Regions from separate parts of the Yersinia massiliensis genome, predicted to be linked through region 1. Evidence: predicted binding sites of a transcription regulator. Region 1 holds the regulator's gene; the other holds the start of a gene.

Region 1 (8,984 bases):
CTGCAGCATGATGGATATAGCTGTCATTCTGTACGCCATGAGCACCTTGGCTACTGGCAAAACGATCAGGGAATATTTGATAAAAAATTTGGTCAGCGACCCAGTCTGGACTGTTGTCTGGTATATCCAGGGCAAATTGTGCCAACTGTGCCGGAGGAATGACGGAGAACCCTCGTGGCCCAAACCATAATTGATCGTCATTCCATAGCAACTTGAAACAATAGCGCCGCGTAGGTTGCCCTTCATTAAGGGGTAACGTTGCGCGATAACACCAAAAACCATCGCGTTGCTGCCCCTTCATGGTGAGCAGCCACTCTTCGTTATCGGGTTCACAACGTAAGAAGACTTGAGCAGGCCTCTTATCACCTTGCAACCATTCACCTTTTAACCAAAAAATTATCTGTATTGTGTCGCCTCGTTGATGGACGAACGGCGGGACCGGTAGATGCCAACCACTAAGCATAATAATCTCCTGCTTTAACCAAAACGATTGCTGTTAAGGCTATCTGGTGCAGGCATCAACGCCGCGACACATTCACCTGTATAAAAACATTCACCTATATAGACACGCTCATTTGCATAAAGGTAAACGCGATAAACAATGCCACGTTATACGGGGTTTCCCCTCATCTATCCGTATAAATATCGGGGATGAGGTCGGGGGCGGAGAGACTGATTGGCGTATCAGAATGAATCTACGGCAGGTTAACTCAAGAGCATCAGGCAAAAAAAAACCGGGAAATATCATCTCCCGGTTTGATATGACAGTAAACTCGGCATCACTCTGCTAGTTTTGTCATCGCCGCCTGTTTTTTCTGATGGTTAATCTTGACGTAATAGCCCACCAGCAACAAGGCAATCCACACTAGCCCGACATACAGTGAGATGCGCGTCGTTGGGAACCAGCCAATCAGACCGATGATAAACACCAAGAAAATGATAGCGATAACTGATGTGAAGGTGCCGCCACGCAGTGGGAAATCTAGCGCCTTAACTTGTTCTTTGCTTAGCGAGCGGCGGAAAGCAATCTGGGAGAACAGGATCATAATCCACACCCAAACTGTCGCGAAGGTCGCGAGTGAGGCAATCACCAAGAACACATTTTCCGGCATGATGTAGTTAAGATAAACCGCCGTCAGCATGGCAAACATCATCACTAACACCGTCACCCAGGGTACGCCGCGCTTAGAAATCGCAGCAAAAACCTTAGGTGCATGCCCCTGTTCTGCCATCCCGTTCAGCATACGACCCACACCAAACACATCACTGTTAATCGCGGATAACGACGCGGTGATAACGACAAAGTTCAGAATACCCGCCGCGACAGTGATCCCCATATGCTGGAAAGTCAGAACAAATGGGCTACCATTCGTGCCAACTTGGTTCCATGGGTAGATAGACATGATGACAAACAGTGTCCCGACGTAGAACACCAGAATACGCCACGGAACTGAATTGATTGCTTTGGGAATGGATTTTTTTGGGTTCTCAGCTTCACCGGCAGTAATACCAATGATCTCAATACCACCGTAAGCAAACATCACCAGTTGCAACGACAGGATCATCCCGACGAAACCGTTACTGAAGAAGCCGCCATGCGTCCAGAGGTTTTGGATACCCGTCGGCTGCCCGCCGTTACCGATCCCCCAAACAATGATACCGATACCGGCCAGAATCATGATGATAATCGTGGCCACTTTGAAGAAGGAGAACCAGAACTCCATCTCACCGAAGACCTTCACACTCATCATATTGACTGCGCCAATAATCAGAACAACACTCAGCACCCATACCCAATGAGGGACATCAGGGAACCAAACGCCCATGTAGATACCAAAGGCGGTGACATCTGCAATCGCAACAATCAAGATTTCAAAACAATATGTCCAACCGGTGATATAGCCCGCCATTGGCCCAAGATAATCTTGTGCATAGCGAGAGAAAGAGCTGGCCTGCGGGTTATTCACTGACATCTCACCCAAAGCGCGCATGATGATAAATGCCACCACGCCACCAATGAGGTAGGCCAGTAATACGCTGGGTCCCGCCATCCTTATTGCATCAGCCGATCCATAGAATAAGCCCGTACCTATCGCTGACCCCAATGCCATAAAACGGATATGGCGCGTTGTTAGGCCGCGCTTAAGCTTATTTTTGACTGGTAATTCCATGCATAAAACCCCGTCTTTTTTCAGCAAAAAGCCACGGGGATGAGCCGTGGCTAAAGAAAATCTATCACTACCCAGTTATTGCTTAGCAGCAACTTCCTGGCGACAGCAGACGCGATCGTACAACCCTACGACGACGAATACCAGCAGCGAAGGTGATAACCATGCCAGACCTTGCTCAGCCAGCGGCAAATGTTGTGTCCACTCAGGCAGGAAATGCGCAAACGCAGAAGCTTTGACCGCATCAAGAATACCGAACAGCAAGCTCACTAACATCACCGGTGCCACAATACGGGAAGCGTGGTTCCACCAGCGCAGAGTGAAGCTCATCAGCACCAGCACGATACAAGGCGGATAAATGGCTGTCAGTACTGGAATCGAGATCTGAATCAAATGACTCAGCCCCAAATTCGACACCATCATCGAGAAGATGCCGAGAATAAATACCAGCGTGCGATACGACAATGGCAAGTATTGCGCGAAGAATTCGGCACAGGCACAGGTCAGGCCGACAGCTGTCACCATACAGGCAATAAATATCAATGCTGCCAAGAATACGCTTCCTAACCCGCCGAAGGTGTGCTGAACGTAAGCATGCAACACTACAGCACCATTTTGTGCCTCTGGTACCAAGCTACCGCTGCTAGAACCCAGTTTAAACAAGCTTAGATAGACCAGTGTCAAACCGATACCGGCAATCAAACCTGCCCAAATGGTATAACGCGTCAGCAACTGGGCAGAAACCACGCCACGCGAACGGGCCGCATTGACGATAACAATACCGAAGACCAAAGCGCCCAAGGTGTCCATGGTCAAATAGCCATTAACAAACCCTGAAGAGAACGGTACTTGCAAATAGGCATCCGTAGCAGGAATCAGCGGACCTGCAGGCCAAAGCAGCGCAGCAATCCCCAGAACTGCCAGTGCTAAAATCTTAAGCGGTGCCAAAATATGGCCGACCGTGTCTAGCAAACGGCCTGGGTACAGCGAAATACCAATCACTAAAGCGAAATAAACTACGCTATAGATAAACAAAGGTAATGGACCATCACCGGTCAGAGGGGCAATACCGACTTCGAAGGAGACTGTTGCGGTACGCGGGGTCGCGAACAGTGGGCCAACCGCCAGATAGCAAACCGTCGCCAGTACCAGACCGGCACTGCGACCAATTGGAGTACTGAGCGAATCAATGCCCCCGCCGACTCTTGCCAGCGCAATCACCGTAATAACCGGTAATCCGACTGCCGTGATCAGGAAGCCTAGTGCAGCCATCCAAACATGTTCACCCGATTGCAAACCTACCATCGGCGGGAAAATGATATTGCCGGCCCCAACGAATAAGGCAAAGGTCATAAAACCTAATGCCATAATATCTTTAGACGATAAACGATGACTCATAGTGATGTGCGTTGCCTAGTTAAATGACAAAAGAAAAAGTCCTAAGTCGTGGTCTTTCCGACGTGATCGAAACGATACAAAGCTCTAGTAAACGCAAACTTCGGCGGTTAATAAGCAATCTATTTCGTCAGTATGCAGTGTTTTTGAAGTTATTTGCAGGTGGAATAGGCCAACAACGGCGGTAAGTAGACCGTTTATAGCGGCGAAAGGCAAGTAGGGATCACAAATGCAGAGTCATCAACCAGATAATTTCTTAAAGCCAGTTAATCGTGCCAGATTTTGATAAATACGCATCACAAGATTTGTATCATTTATATCCAATCGTTAACAATTTACTGCCAATATCACCCAACCTCCCCCACCAAATGGATGAAAATATCATCAACTCATTGGGGGAATGATGTAACACGAAATTGCCCTAACTGAGGACGTCAAAAATAACGATTAACACCCGCTAATCAGCAAACCCCAACGCTTTTCGTGTGCGCATCAATACTTCTGGCGGTAAAGGCAGATAACCATCATGGGTGACCCGCTTTTGCCCATCTGGTGATAAAACCCGTTCAAGGAAGGCAGCTGTAAGTGGCTCTAATGGCTGACCCGGCACCTTATTGATATAGATATACAGGTAGCGCGACAAAGGATAGCGGCCTTCTTCGACATTTTCAGGTGTTGGCAGGACAAAATCCTGCCCCGTTGCCGATAACGCCAAGGGTTTGACCCCACTATTACGAAAACCAATACTGGCGTAACCAATGCCGTTTAATGATCCAGCTACCGCCTGCACCACCGATGCAGACCCCGGTAGTTCATTGATAGTATCTATAAAATCACCATCGCAGAGGACCCGATGCTTAAAGTAACCGTAGGTGCCAGAAGCTGAATTTCGGCTATAGCGCTGCAAGGCACGAGCCGCCCATTCCCCCTCTAATCCCAACTCACCAAAACGCTGAATCTGCCGAGGCTCACCACACCGACGATTCTGCGAAAAAATCGCATCAAGTTGCGATAAGGTCAATTTGTTCAGTGGGTTATCTTGCTGGACAAACACCACCAATGCATCGACAGCGACAGGAACTGCGAGTGGCGCATAACCATAGCGTTGAGTAAAAGCGGCAATCTCTGCGTTTTTCATTGGCCGACTCATGGGGCCAAGTTGCGCGGCGCCAGCGGCCAAAGCAGCAGGCGCTGTCGAAGAACCAGCGGCCTGTATCTGCAAATTAACGCCAGGATAGTGATGAGTGAAATCATCAGCCCACAGAGAAATCAAGTTAGCTAACGTATCGGAGCCAACACTGGAAAGATTGCCAGACAGAGTATTAGAGTCTGAAATGGGTGATAATGACGGCTGTGTCGCCATTGGCGATATCACTACTTGCTGCGCGAAACCACCCTGACTTAACCATAGCAGAGCGGTGAACAGCGCCAGTTTTCCCCATCTCATCAGCTTGGTATCCAGGCAGTATTAGGATTTGACTGCATTCTCAGCTAAAACGGCAGGAACAATCAACCGGTTCGGCAAGGTAAAAATAAATCGTGTGCCGAGCCCAATTTCACTCATGACATCTAAACGTGCATCGTGATGACTCAGCGCATGCTTCACAATGGCCAGTCCCAATCCACTCCCCCCTGTTTGCCGTGATCGAGCCTTATCTACCCGATAAAAACGCTCTGTCAGCCGTGGCACATGCTCCGGACCTATCCCCGGCCCATTATCGCTAACCTGGAATTGTGCGCCTTGCGGCGTTTGCTGCCAACACACCTCTATTTTGGTCCCTTCAGGTGTGTGATTCACCGCGTTATACACCAAGTTCGACACCGCACTGCGCAGTTGATCTTCGTTACCAAAGACTTTTAATTGATCGTTTACTCGGAAAGTAATTTCATGACGTCCGTTACTCAACGCCTGCACTTCTTGCTGCAATACTCTGAGCATCAACGGAATATCCACACGCTCATTCATATCCACATTCGGGGCCGCTTCAATACGTGATAACGTTAGCAGCTGTTTTACTAGCCCATCCATGCGCTTCGTCTGTTCCTGCATCGTCCCGAGAGCTTTATCCCGTAATGGCCCCGCTAACTCTTGGTCATGCATCATTTCCAAATAGCCCTGCAATACCGTCAGAGGTGTGCGCAACTCATGGCTGACGTTAGCAAAGAAATTACGCCTCGCCCCTTCTAACTGCCGCATTTGCGTTACATCGCGGGCGACCATCAAGAGTTGCCCTTCGGAATAAGGCATCACGCGGAACTCCACGTAGTAGCCATTATTTAATTGCAGGGTTAATGGGCGAGTAAATGTTTGTTGTTGCAGATATAGACTGAATTCGGGGTAACGCAATAAATTGAGAATATGCTGACCATTATCCTCGGGCCAGCGGAACCCCAATAATTGCTGGGCCAAACCGTTACACCAGAAGATATTGCCATCGACCGTCGTGATCACCACGGCATCGGGTAACGATTCGGCACCACTGCGAAAACGTTTAATGAGTAATGCCAATTCACGCCGCCGACGACGATTTCTCAGTTGCATCTGGTACAAGCCGTAAAACAACGGCTCCCAGCTCCAACGGCCAGCAGGCGGAGTCATACTGCGGTCTAACCACAGCCAATGAGATAACTTGAGTTGGTTATAGAAATTCCAGACCAGCGCCGCCAGTACTGACACCAGCAATAGCCAAGGAAGATAGCCGATAAAAGCACCCAGCAATAAAGCTGGCAAACAAAAAAGCGCCAGCTCTAAAGCCAGCCTTTTCCATGATAAGCGTTCTAACACAACGAATTCTCCGGCACTGAAAACTCAGTAGCGCGTTGAGAAACGGTATCCAGTTCCCCGGACAGTTTGTACCATGCGGTCATGACCATCAACTTCAAGCGCCTTGCGTAGCCGACGAATATGCACGTCAACCGTACGATCTTCTACATAAACGTTAGTGCCCCAGACATAATTAAGCAACTGTTCACGGCTGTAAACACGCTCAGGGTGGGTCATAAAGAAGTGTAACAGTTTGAACTCAGTAGGCCCCATATCGAGCGCTTGCTCATTGGCCATGACGCGATGCGATGAAGGATCAAGACTCAAACCTTGCATTTCAATGACTTCTTCAACTGCCATGGGGGATATTCGGCGCATAACAGCTTTGATACGTGCCACCAGCTCTTTTGGCGAGAAAGGCTTAGTAATGTAATCATCAGCCCCGACTTCTAAACCACGTACCCTATCTTCTTCTTCACCACGGGCAGTGAGCATCATCACCGGAATGTCTCTGGTGAGTGCTTCACGTTTCATATGCTTGATAAACTGAATACCCGAACCGCCAGGTAACATCCAGTCCAACAACACTAAATCAGGGAAAGGCTCCGACAGACGAGTGACTGCGCTGTCATAATCTTCGGCTTCTAACGGTTGGTAACCATTCTGCTCCAACACAAAGCACACCATCTCACGGATTGGCGCTTCATCTTCCACCACCAGTATGCGTCTTGCCATCATCAACCCTGCCAGTAAGTTAGTGGTCACTATTTGATTTCGGGAGCCATTATGCGTCAGTTTTGTGACATTTTTATGAAAAACATCACGCTTCTGCAAGCAATAAGCATAGTGATAAATTTCATCGTAATTGCAAAATGCAGCAGCCAACTTTGCGAGACGTCTCGGAGATTTGTCGTATGGTACGGTTTTAGCCGCGACAACGCGCTGCCAGCGTTTATAATCAGCGCCATTCTCTGTGACTGATAACCTGCCGTGCGGGAGATTTATGCGCATTATCCATACCTCTGATTGGCATTTAGGCCAGCATTTCTTCACCAAAAGCCGAGCTGCTGAACATCAGGCGTTCCTGCACTGGCTCATTAAGCAGATCGAAGAAAATCAGGTAGATGCGCTGATTGTTGCGGGTGATATTTTCGATACTGGCTCACCACCAAGCTATGCACGAGAGCTCTATAACCGTTTTGTGGTGGATATCCAAGTCACTGGCTGTCAGTTGGTTGTGCTCGGGGGCAATCATGATTCAGTATCGACCCTCAATGAGTCTCGGGGTTTACTTTCCTATCTCAATACAACAGTGATCTCTTCTGCTAATAGCAACCTCGAACAGCAAGTTATTACATTGAAAAACCGCCAGCAAGAGCCTGCCGCCCTACTGTGTGCTGTCCCCTTCTTACGCCCGCGTGACTTAGTCACCAGCCAAGCAGGCGAATCTAGTGGGCAAAAACAGCTGGCCTTGCAAGAAGCCATTGCAGGCCACTATTTGGCGTTATATCAGCAAGCCGTTGAGCTGCGTAGCAAATTGAACCTAGCGATACCGATTATTGCCACTGGGCATCTCACCACTGTGGGAGTGACAACCTCGGACTCTGTTCGTGAAATCTATATTGGTACACTGGATGCCTTTCCTGCGCAGGCGTTTCCACCGGCAGATTACATTGCATTAGGCCATATTCATCGTGCTCAACAGGTCGCAAAAACCGAGTATATTCGCTATAGCGGATCCCCCATCGCGCTAAGTTTTGATGAGCTGGGTAAAGAGAAGAGTGTCTATCTGGTTGAATTTACCCAACAAACATTGACATCAGTCACCCCACTCATCATCCCGCAGTTTCAACCCATGCGGCTTATCAAAGGGGATTTGCAGCAAATAGAACAGCAATTAACTCAATTTGCTGACCATCAAGGCTTACCCGTATGGCTTGATATCGAAGTTGCCACTCAAGACTATCTTACTGATATCCAAAGGCGTATTCAGGCACTGGCCGCTGACCTCCCTGTTGAAGTCGTGTTATTACGCCGTAGCAAAGAGCAACGCAACAATCTGATTGAGCGCCAAGAGAAAGAAACACTTAATGAATTGAGTGTCACTGAGGTCTTCGAGCGCAGGCTTGCTCTAGAGAGCGATTTAGCTGAGCCGCGCCAGCAACGAATGCGCCAGCTATTTGGCCAAGCGGTTGAAGATATCACGCAAGGAAAAGATGCCGCAGAGGAGCAGCCATTATGAAAATTTTAAGTCTGCGCCTGAAAAATATTAATTCGCTGCAAGGGGAATGGAAGATTGACTTCACCGTCGAACCCTTTGCCAGCAATGGATTATTCGCGATAACCGGCCCCACCGGTGCGGGGAAAACGACATTATTAGATGCAATTTGTCTTGCGCTGTATCACCAAACGCCTCGGCTGAATGTCACCCCCAGCCAAAATGAGCTGATGACACGCCATACTGCTGAATCATTGGCCGAAGTTGAGTTTGAAGTAAAAGGCACGCGATATCGTGCATTTTGGAGCCAACGTCGCGCCAAAAATAGCCCTGAAGGCAATCTACAAGCGCCGAAAGTGGAATTGGCCATATGCGAAAGTGGGAAAATCCTGGCTGATAAAGTACGCGATAAGCTCGATATGATTGCCGAGATCACTGG
Region 2 (8,984 bases), 990 kb from region 1:
TAATTCACCGTTGCGACTTGTTTGCTGGTTTATTCTTAGGCCCCATGCGCATCACGCCTCAGGGGTAATAGTAAAATTCAACGTGTCACTATAATGACCCTCATCGATATTGGTATCAGTATTGTAAAGCCGTATTTTGGGTGACCAGCACATCTGTTCCATATTGTTATTATTATTGCTTAACTGAATAAACTTTTGGTCTTTTGGCAGATCGAAATCGGATTCAGAATTTTCAATATGTTTCATTCTCACTTTGTAGTTAATGGCGTGATGACCTGCTTTTTCTTTTAATTGAAAATACTGATTATTTCCCGCTAACCCATTTAGATTACTGGCCTTAATCATATAGCGGTAACCGCTTACCCCCAGAGCACGATAATGGAGACAAAACCGACTCGCTATTGGGCTGACGAGTGGGGCGTGAACGGATTGTCCATTGGCCATGCTTTCAAGCAAATGGTCCAAGTCCACTGATTTTAATTGCCATGTTTCCGAGGTTAAGCGGAATTTTGGATCAACTCTTAATGCCTGCGGCGCAATACCGAGTTGTGGGTCAAATAATTCGCATCGATTACCTAATGAGTTAAATGAAACACCTTTTGATGAAAGTAACGGATATTCTTCCTTATTGGCGGTTAGTATCCCGCCAACCGTCGCACCGATTCTTATGCTTTTAAGCATATTGGGACGAATGGTAAATGACACAGCATAATTCACGATGTTATTTGTTTTAAATTTTATGCCTCTAACACTATTACTGAGGTTAAGAGGTGATGTGCCATTGAGTGAGATATTGCTAATGTCCTGAGGCTTAATAGTTAAATCTGGTGTTCCATCAGGAAGATAAAAATAGAGAGAAACTAAAGCACCTTTGTGTTTCAATGCAATAATTTCAGTGTTAGGTTGGTTAATTATCCTAGCCCATTCACGTAAATGTTTAGTATGTATACTATGATTAGTTTCTCCTGATTCGTAAATATATTCGCCCGTGTCCGTTCGTCGCTTATAGGACATATTATTAGCCAGATGTGCTCTAAAATAGACTTCAACACTGTTGTCATCTAATAGTTTAATTGAGCAATGGGTATAATTTTTAACGTAATTGTTGTAAAAATAGGGTTCCGCCATCGCCGTGGAGGCGACTATCGAGAGTAATAGACCAATAAATAAGTACTTATTCTTAACGTTCACTTCATGTCGCTCCATGACGATTAGCTGTTGGTTTCAAAAATTAATGTTAACTTCCCATGATATTTCCCAGCAGTACCTTGCCCACTAGGTGCTAATGCAGAAATATGTAATAGATAATCAGCACTCGTCAGGCTTGCAGTACCGTTATTAACAGTAAATACTTCTGGCGTAGTCGATAAAAGTTTTATATTGGCACGATCTTTCCCCCAACTTATTTTGGCGGGTGAGAATAGGTGCTGCGATGAATGGGCCAATTTTGTTTCCTGACGGAGTATTAGTGGTGCCTTGATTGAAACCTTGAAGCCGTCTTGCCGCCGTAGTTTGACTCTCACAGGAACCTCTGCCTGAAATAGACGTATATTTTCTGGGTTATGGCTCAGCTTTATATTGTGATACCAGCCACCCGTGGGTTTCTCAATCTCAATTCTAGGTTGTGCGGTGACGTCTAATTTGACCTCAATCTCCCCTAGTTGAATCGGTACCACAGCTAACACGGGCTGCCAAAAGAAGAGCAGGAATAAGGTGCCTATTTTCATTATTTTCATAACGTTCCTTGTTTTAATCTGCCGTGTTCGATTTCATATTACATTGTAAATTAAAGGATTCATCCTCAATCATACCTTTGACCTTATCAGTAGCCAGCTGTCTGTGTTGATCGGGATAGAGGTTAAAATCATCAATTTTATGGTCTTTAATATCGAGTTGGTGCCATCGTAAGCGGAAGTTTCCCGTATTGTGTAATTCGACTGATCCGTTGATACAGCGATGCTGCCACTGTTGTGTGAGTGAGGTTGGTAAATACCGGACCAATCCCATATAGCTGAGTTGCACCCCTAAGACCGCCCCATGGCCTCCACTTATATGCAGGTTTTTTTCAGGCGCCACAGATAACCGATAGACCTCTTCTTTTTCCGGTGCCTTGAGGGCTTTCAGCACTATTTTTCCACTTTGTTTAGGACCAAGGATTAACTTAGCGGGAACCGCAAATAGCGACGGTTGCGGTTGCTCACCAACAGAGGTTAATGACTCTTGATCGGGCGATACGCCGGGGTTATTGATCTGATACAGCTGAACAGTGACATACTCGGTTGTCAGGCTGTGATTGATAACATTCACCACCGCATTGGCTTGTCGCATCTCCAGCACATGGGGCTGAATATCGATTGCCCCAAAAACGCGAAATGGCAGCAAACTAACTGCAATGAAGATCAAACGGTTCATTGTTTACCCTCCCGCTAAGCTGTTTCACTGGCAAGGTAACCGGTGTACCGGCGTATACATTCAAGCTATTCGCTATTTTGGTCTGATCTTGAGAGGTGAGTTCTGTCAATTTACTGTGAACGTTGCCCGTAGAGCTAAGTACTAGGTTGTTATCAGGCAAGCATTGATGTTGCCAATGGCGTGTTTGTGCTGATAACAACGGCACATGATGAATGAGTATTCCATAACCGATACTGATGGTCATGGGCGCATGGATCTTGTTTTTATCTGTGCTGATGCCAGTGACTTTAGTTTCGACAATTGGCTCTATATAAAGTCGGTATAGGGTTTCCTGTTCCGGTGATTTTAACGGTAACAGCTTAATATCCCGTTTCTGTTTAGGCCCTAACGTAATCCGACTGGGATTAAAAATGATTTCTGGTTGAGAAATGTGACTGATTAGCGTCTTTTTCTCTGAACTTGCGCCGGGGTTATCAACCCGTAACAGTGAGATATCTAAATAAAGTGGCTTATCACCGCTGTTATAAACTTGAATTGTGCGATGTTGATCCAGTGCTTCAACCGTTGTACGGGTAGGGATCGCCACTAGCTGGGCATAAGTTGTAGTTATCGAGTTGAGTAGCAAAATAGCGATTAATAATTTCATGTTTCTCATAGTAATTCCTGTTGAGATTGAATGAGGTCACAGCGATAAATATGATCACGTTGCTGACGCATATCGCAGCGATACAGGGTCGAACCGCTTTGGACGGTAATGTTGCTTAAAATGGTGCTTGAGCTGATTGAGAACAGCCCATTAGGGTGGACGTTATCACCTGTTTCCTGGATCACCCCTGTCACCGGTAACCCATTAACATTTTTGAGGAAGCCGTTATAAAGTAGCTCTAAAGTAATATCCGCTTTGCTGGAAAAGACTTGCCCTGGATGAGCGCGCACGATATTGACGGGCAATTGGATATGCATATCGAGGTCGCTGCGGTCATTATGGGTCCGGATAAAGTAGCGGTCTTGATAGCGGGGAAGGGGAATAGCGTACCGGCCCGCACCCGTGATGGGATGCCCTTCAGCGTGGAAACTATAAGATGTACCTGATAATTCAGGTGTTTCAATCAGTAATGCCGAACCGCTATAGCTGCTACGACCCAGAGCCATCCCTTGCGGACTAATGGCTAACATCCCGTTGAAACTGAATCCACCGTTGGCGATTTTGCTATCGATACCTGCTCGAGCGGATACATCGCCACGGCTACCAGTACGATGAACAAAGCTACCGATACTTTGGCTATTCCTGCTGGTACTGCCATCAATGCCTAACGAGCTGTTGCCATGGCTATCAGTGAATTCCTTCTGATAACTGGCACTGGTGGTCAATTGCTGTTGCGCATAAGCGCTGTTGATATTGGCACTACTTTGGCGTAGTGAGAATGTCGTGTTGAGAAAAACACTGTAATCGTTAGTACGGTCGCCACTCGCATTATTCAGGCTGATCCATTGGCTCCCTTTCTGTATGCCGAGTGATAAATTCAGGCCAAATTGTGGTTGCCGCCAATCCCAACTGCTTTGAAGCCGATGCTGTCTATTATGTTGATATTGATTAAATTGATAGCTGAGTTGTGTCGGGCCAAAACGGCGACTATAAGAAACCGATGTGCTCCCGTAGCTGGGTGCATATATCGATACATCGGGTGTTTGATAACGGGCGACAGAGAGATACCCTAGTGCTGTATTCCCACCGTTTAAGCGCAGATAACCACCACCGTGTTTTTCACCTGACATCATGCCGAGGCTAGGGGTGATAGTCAGGTCAGCGAAACCCCATGGTCGCGATATATTCCCTTCAGCAGCCCAGTGCTGGGCATTGTCTTTAAGCAGCGAGATATTGGTTTGCAGGTTTTCAATCTTCATACTGCGACCAAATTGCACTAAGTAAGGGGAGGTTCGATGATGGGGAGTACTGCCTTTGCCCATCGTGACAAACCATCCATAGTGGGTTTGTGCACTGATATTACTGATGATTTGGCTTTCTTGACTAACGATGCGGCCAGTGTGGTCCACTAAACGAATGTCAACGTTGTAATAGCCACCGGGGAGTTGATTGTAGTTAATTTCATTGCGGCCTAGCTGTGCTGGAATGCGGCGAATAAGCTGGTTATCGCGGTAAAATTCATAATCTCCCTCTGTCGTGGCATACAACACTAAACTACCTGCAGATAGCCTATCTAGGGCTAGATAGCTTTGGCTACCCAAGGTAATAAATTGGTTTAAGGCTGGGTTAATGAGGGTGTTGATACTCCCCGCGCTGTTATCCAGATTGTTTTGCTTCCCTACTCGGAAATAGAGCGCCTGAAAATTTTTTTGCAGATAGCCACTATCAATGCCTTTTTGAGTGTGATGTTGGTATCGGGGGATATTCCACTGCTGATCACTATTCTTTGAACGGGTGGTGTTATAAAACCAATTAACAAAGCCATAAGATTGTAAAGGTAAGCCAATATAACCTTGCCCACGGCCGGATATAGCCCGATAATTCTTTGCCGTCATTCGTAAGTCAAAAGATTGATTATGCACCAACCCCCATGTCGTGGATGGCATCAGATAGCGGTTGTTATTATTATTGATAGTGATGACATTATTAACTTTATCCAGCATGATGTTATGACCTGACAAAATATAGTCACAACCCGTTTTACACTGTAAATATGGAATCTGAGGTAAGATCTCGTCTAATAACAAGATTGATTTATCACCTATCTTGTTAAGCTGATACTTTTTCTTATCGAAGGTTAATTGTTGCTTTTCTTCTGAGTAAAAAATTGGCGCGGGAAGTGTTTTACCATCCAACACACCCAGTAATTGCAATGTATTGTGCTCTTCAACCGGTGAGAACCCTGGCGGGATGAGATGCTCAATGGTGATATCTTCGGCATGGCCTGAGCTTAGTATAAGAAGTAATATCGTTGAAAATATTATTTTATTGGTTTTATTTTTCACTGGATTCCATTCCGTTTACAAGATTAATAATATGATTAAGCATCTCCCTAATAGACGTGTTGTTGATCTTGTTGATGATCAAGATTGGGTTTGCAATCGTATTGTTATGTCAAAAGGAGCAAACAGCCAAGAGACTAATTCCTGGCCGTATGTTATCTGTAATTAAGTGAAGCGACTTTTTACTTAATTAAGCTTCTGATTCAAGCACCAATTTGAGCGTTCCGGAATAAGTCCCTGCTGCTACGGCCGGTTGCTTGGCAGTTATGGTTAAATCACCTGCAAACTGCTTCGCTGCTAGGTTAAAAGAGCCATCACCGGTAGTAATATCGTCACCATTAAGTGTGATGCTGTGGTCAGTAAATTCTTTAGTATTATCGGTTGAGTCAACTAGCTTAAAATCTTCTGCAAGTTTAATTTTGACTTTAGGGTCTGCATTGGTAACTATTATTTTAATACCTGTGGTGTTTGTATAAGAGCCATCATTTTTGGTATAGTCATAGTCCAGTTTTATATTATCAAGCTTTGTGCCATTAGCTTTCGTTAATTTTATTACATCAATAATTTTAGCTTCAACAGTAATGTTTTTTTCAAAAGGAGCGGCATGAGTCGTTGTTACGCTAAGCAATGCGGCCATGGATATAATGGATAGTAGTGTTTTTTTCATCATAAATACCTAGAAATCTCTTATTGAAATAAACCATTATTAATGGTGGTGATGTTTATTCGTAATGACTTTTGTGAGCTATATATGTAAAGCAACGATTTTTTAGGGTGTTAATAACGTTGCATCAATATATTGGCTGTCAAAAAAGTGGGGCAACACTAGCATGGCATGTAAGTCGTCTCAATAATGAAAACCTTAGATTAAGCTAAAAAAATAACTTAAATAAATAGGCTTAATGAATGCCAAGTTTATATTTAATTCACTAGCCATGGTAATAATTAGATGTAAACCTAATTCAAATTACTTATGCGGTTAATTAAAATCACTCTGAATAAAAGTGTCACTTAATTTCTGCTGAGTTGCCATTTTTCCGTCATATAAAGGTTATATTTCTGTCATGAAAGAGTGTCATGTTTGCCTGCGAACAAAAACTGATTTATTTCGCTCACCGACGCTTATTCATTGATGTGAGCTAGACAGATTTATTCAGGGGCTAGATATGTTTAACAATACCATTCGTAAAACGTCGATTTGTGTCGCACTGACTTTGGCTTTTAGCGCTAATGCCATGGCCGTGACTGAAATCCCTTTCTGGCATTCAATGGAAGGGGAGTTGGGTAAAGAAGTTGATTCATTAGCTGACCGCTTTAACCAGTCGCACAGCGATTATAAAATCATCCCTGTCTATAAGGGTAACTACGAACAAAGCCTTGCGGCTGGCATTGCGGCCTTCCGTTCTGGTAAAGCACCGGCAATCTTGCAAGTTTATGAAGTGGGTACGGCAACCATGATGGCGAGCAAGGCGATTAAGCCTGTCTTCCAAGTCTTTAAAGACGCCAATATTAATTTTGATGAGTCTGTTTTCGTGCCGACGGTCGCAGGCTATTACACCGATGCCAAAACAGGTCATTTGTTGTCGCAGCCATTTAACAGTTCTACACCCGTGCTGTACTACAACAAAGATGCCTTTAAGAAAGCAGGTTTGAATCCGGATCAACCGCCTAAAACGTGGCAAGAACTGGCGGAAGATACAGCCAAACTCCGTGCTGCAGGTTCAAGTTGTGGTTACGCCAGTGGTTGGCAGGGGTGGATCCAAATTGAGAACTTCAGCGCATGGCATGGTCAGCTCATCGCTAGCCGTAATAATGGTTTTGAAGGCACCGATGCTGTATTGGAGTTCAATAAACCCTTGCAGGTTAAGCATATTCAACTGCTGTCGGATATGAATAAGAAAGGTGACTTCACCTATTTCGGCCGTAAAGATGAATCGACCGCGAAGTTTTATAACGGTGATTGTGCCATCACCACCGCTTCTTCAGGTTCGCTTGCTGATATTCGTCAGTACGCGAAATTTAACTACGGTGTCGGCATGATGCCTTACGACGCAGATGCGAAAGATGCGCCGCAAAACGCCATTATCGGCGGTGCCAGCCTGTGGGTGATGGACGGTAAAGATAAAGACACTTACAAAGGCGTGGCCGAATTCTTGCAATATCTGGCTCAGCCTGAAATTGCCGCTGAATGGCACCAGAAAACAGGCTACCTGCCGATCACCACCGCCGCCTATGAGTTGACTAAGCAGCAGGGCTTCTATGAGAAGAACCCTGGTGCTGATGTCGCCACTCGCCAAATGCTGAATAAGCCACCATTGCCTTACACCAAAGGGTTACGTCTGGGCAATATGCCGCAGATTCGTACCGTGGTTGATGAAGAGCTGGAAGGGGTGTGGACGGGTAAAAAAGCGCCTCAAGAAGCATTGGATAGCGCAGTGAAGCGGGGCGACGTCTTACTGCGTCGCTTTGAACAGGCAAATAAATAGCATTATTGAGCAGTGAACTTGCCAGTTTGGGGCAAATATTGGCCCTAAAACTGGCAAGACCAAACGGCTCTCTACCGCAACGCGTACCTTGTTAGATTAACGGTTAATTCTATGTCATCTTCCCGTCCCGGTTTCTCCTGTAGTGGATTACCTTATCTGCTGGTTTTACCTCAGTTAGTCATTACCGTCGTTTTTTTCCTGTGGCCTGCCGGTGAGGCACTGTGGTATTCCGTACAGATGTTGGACCCGTTTGGCCTCTCCAGTGAATTTGTTGGGCTGAGCAACTTTATTCAGCTATTTCAGGATGAATACTATTTAGCCTCGTTTTACACCACGCTGATTTTTAGCTCATTGGTGGCCGGTATTGGCCTGATCGTGTCACTGTTTTTGGCCGCAATGGTGGATTACGTGGTGCGCGGTAGCCGCATTTATCAAACATTAATGATTTTGCCTTATGCCGTGGCCCCCGCCGTGGCTGCTGTCCTGTGGATATTTTTGTTCAATCCAGGGCTGGGGTTGATCACCCACTTCCTCGCGACGCTGGGCTATGACTGGAATCATGCACAAAATAGCGGGCAGGCCATGTTTCTGGTGGTGCTAGCCTCAGTCTGGAAGCAAATCAGCTATAACTTCTTGTTTTTCCTTGCCGCATTGCAATCTATTCCCCGTTCACTGGTTGAAGCTGCCGCGATTGACGGTGCTGGGCCAGTGCGCCGTTTCTTTAATTTGGTGCTGCCGCTGATATCACCGGTCAGCTTCTTCTTGCTGGTGGTGAATCTGGTTTATGCCTTCTTCGATACATTCCCGGTTATCGATGCTGCAACGGGCGGCGGCCCTGTTCAGGCGACCACGACCCTGATTTATAAAATCTATCGCGAAGGTTTTGCCGGATTGGATTTATCCAGCTCTGCCGCGCAATCAGTGGTGCTGATGTTGCTAGTGATTGGCCTGACAGTGATTCAGTTCCGCTATGTTGAGCGTAAGGTGCGTTACCAATGATTGAGAATCGTCGCGGACTCGATATTTTTTGTCACATCATGCTGATGATTGGCGTGCTATTAATCTTATTCCCATTGTATGTGGCCTTCGTGGCGGCAT

What was found. The regulator PhoB, encoded in region 1, activates phosphate uptake and scavenging genes when phosphate is short. The targets are predictions, from matches to a motif close to CTGTCATAAAACTGNCNNAT.
Region 2: ugpB (sn-glycerol-3-phosphate ABC transporter substrate-binding protein UgpB) is a predicted target of PhoB. The motif match lies at 6,438-6,457, and genes of this name have one in related genera.

Annotation. Positions count from the first base shown of each region.
Region 1 is NZ_CP028487.1:3,657,405-3,666,388, forward strand. Features, by position in the region: gene malZ (maltodextrin glucosidase) at 1-463, opposite strand, end outside; gene proY (proline-specific permease ProY) at 780-2,171, opposite strand; gene brnQ (branched-chain amino acid transport system II carrier protein) at 2,247-3,566, opposite strand; gene DA391_RS17130 (PstS family phosphate ABC transporter substrate-binding protein) at 4,021-5,025, opposite strand; gene phoR (phosphate regulon sensor histidine kinase PhoR) at 5,032-6,348, opposite strand; gene phoB (phosphate response regulator transcription factor PhoB) at 6,373-7,062, opposite strand; gene sbcD (exonuclease subunit SbcD) at 7,331-8,569, shown strand; gene DA391_RS17150 (AAA family ATPase) at 8,566-8,984, shown strand, end outside.
Region 2 is NZ_CP028487.1:4,647,104-4,656,087, reverse strand. Features, by position in the region: gene DA391_RS21670 (hypothetical protein) at 52-1,191, opposite strand; gene DA391_RS21665 (fimbrial protein) at 1,212-1,736, opposite strand; gene DA391_RS21660 (hypothetical protein) at 1,750-2,412, opposite strand; gene DA391_RS21655 (fimbria/pilus periplasmic chaperone) at 2,384-3,067, opposite strand; gene DA391_RS21650 (TcfC E-set like domain-containing protein) at 3,064-5,403, opposite strand; gene DA391_RS21645 (CS1 type fimbrial major subunit) at 5,591-6,070, opposite strand; gene ugpB (sn-glycerol-3-phosphate ABC transporter substrate-binding protein UgpB) at 6,567-7,886, shown strand; gene ugpA (sn-glycerol-3-phosphate ABC transporter permease UgpA) at 7,998-8,885, shown strand; gene ugpE (sn-glycerol-3-phosphate ABC transporter permease UgpE) at 8,882-8,984, shown strand, end outside.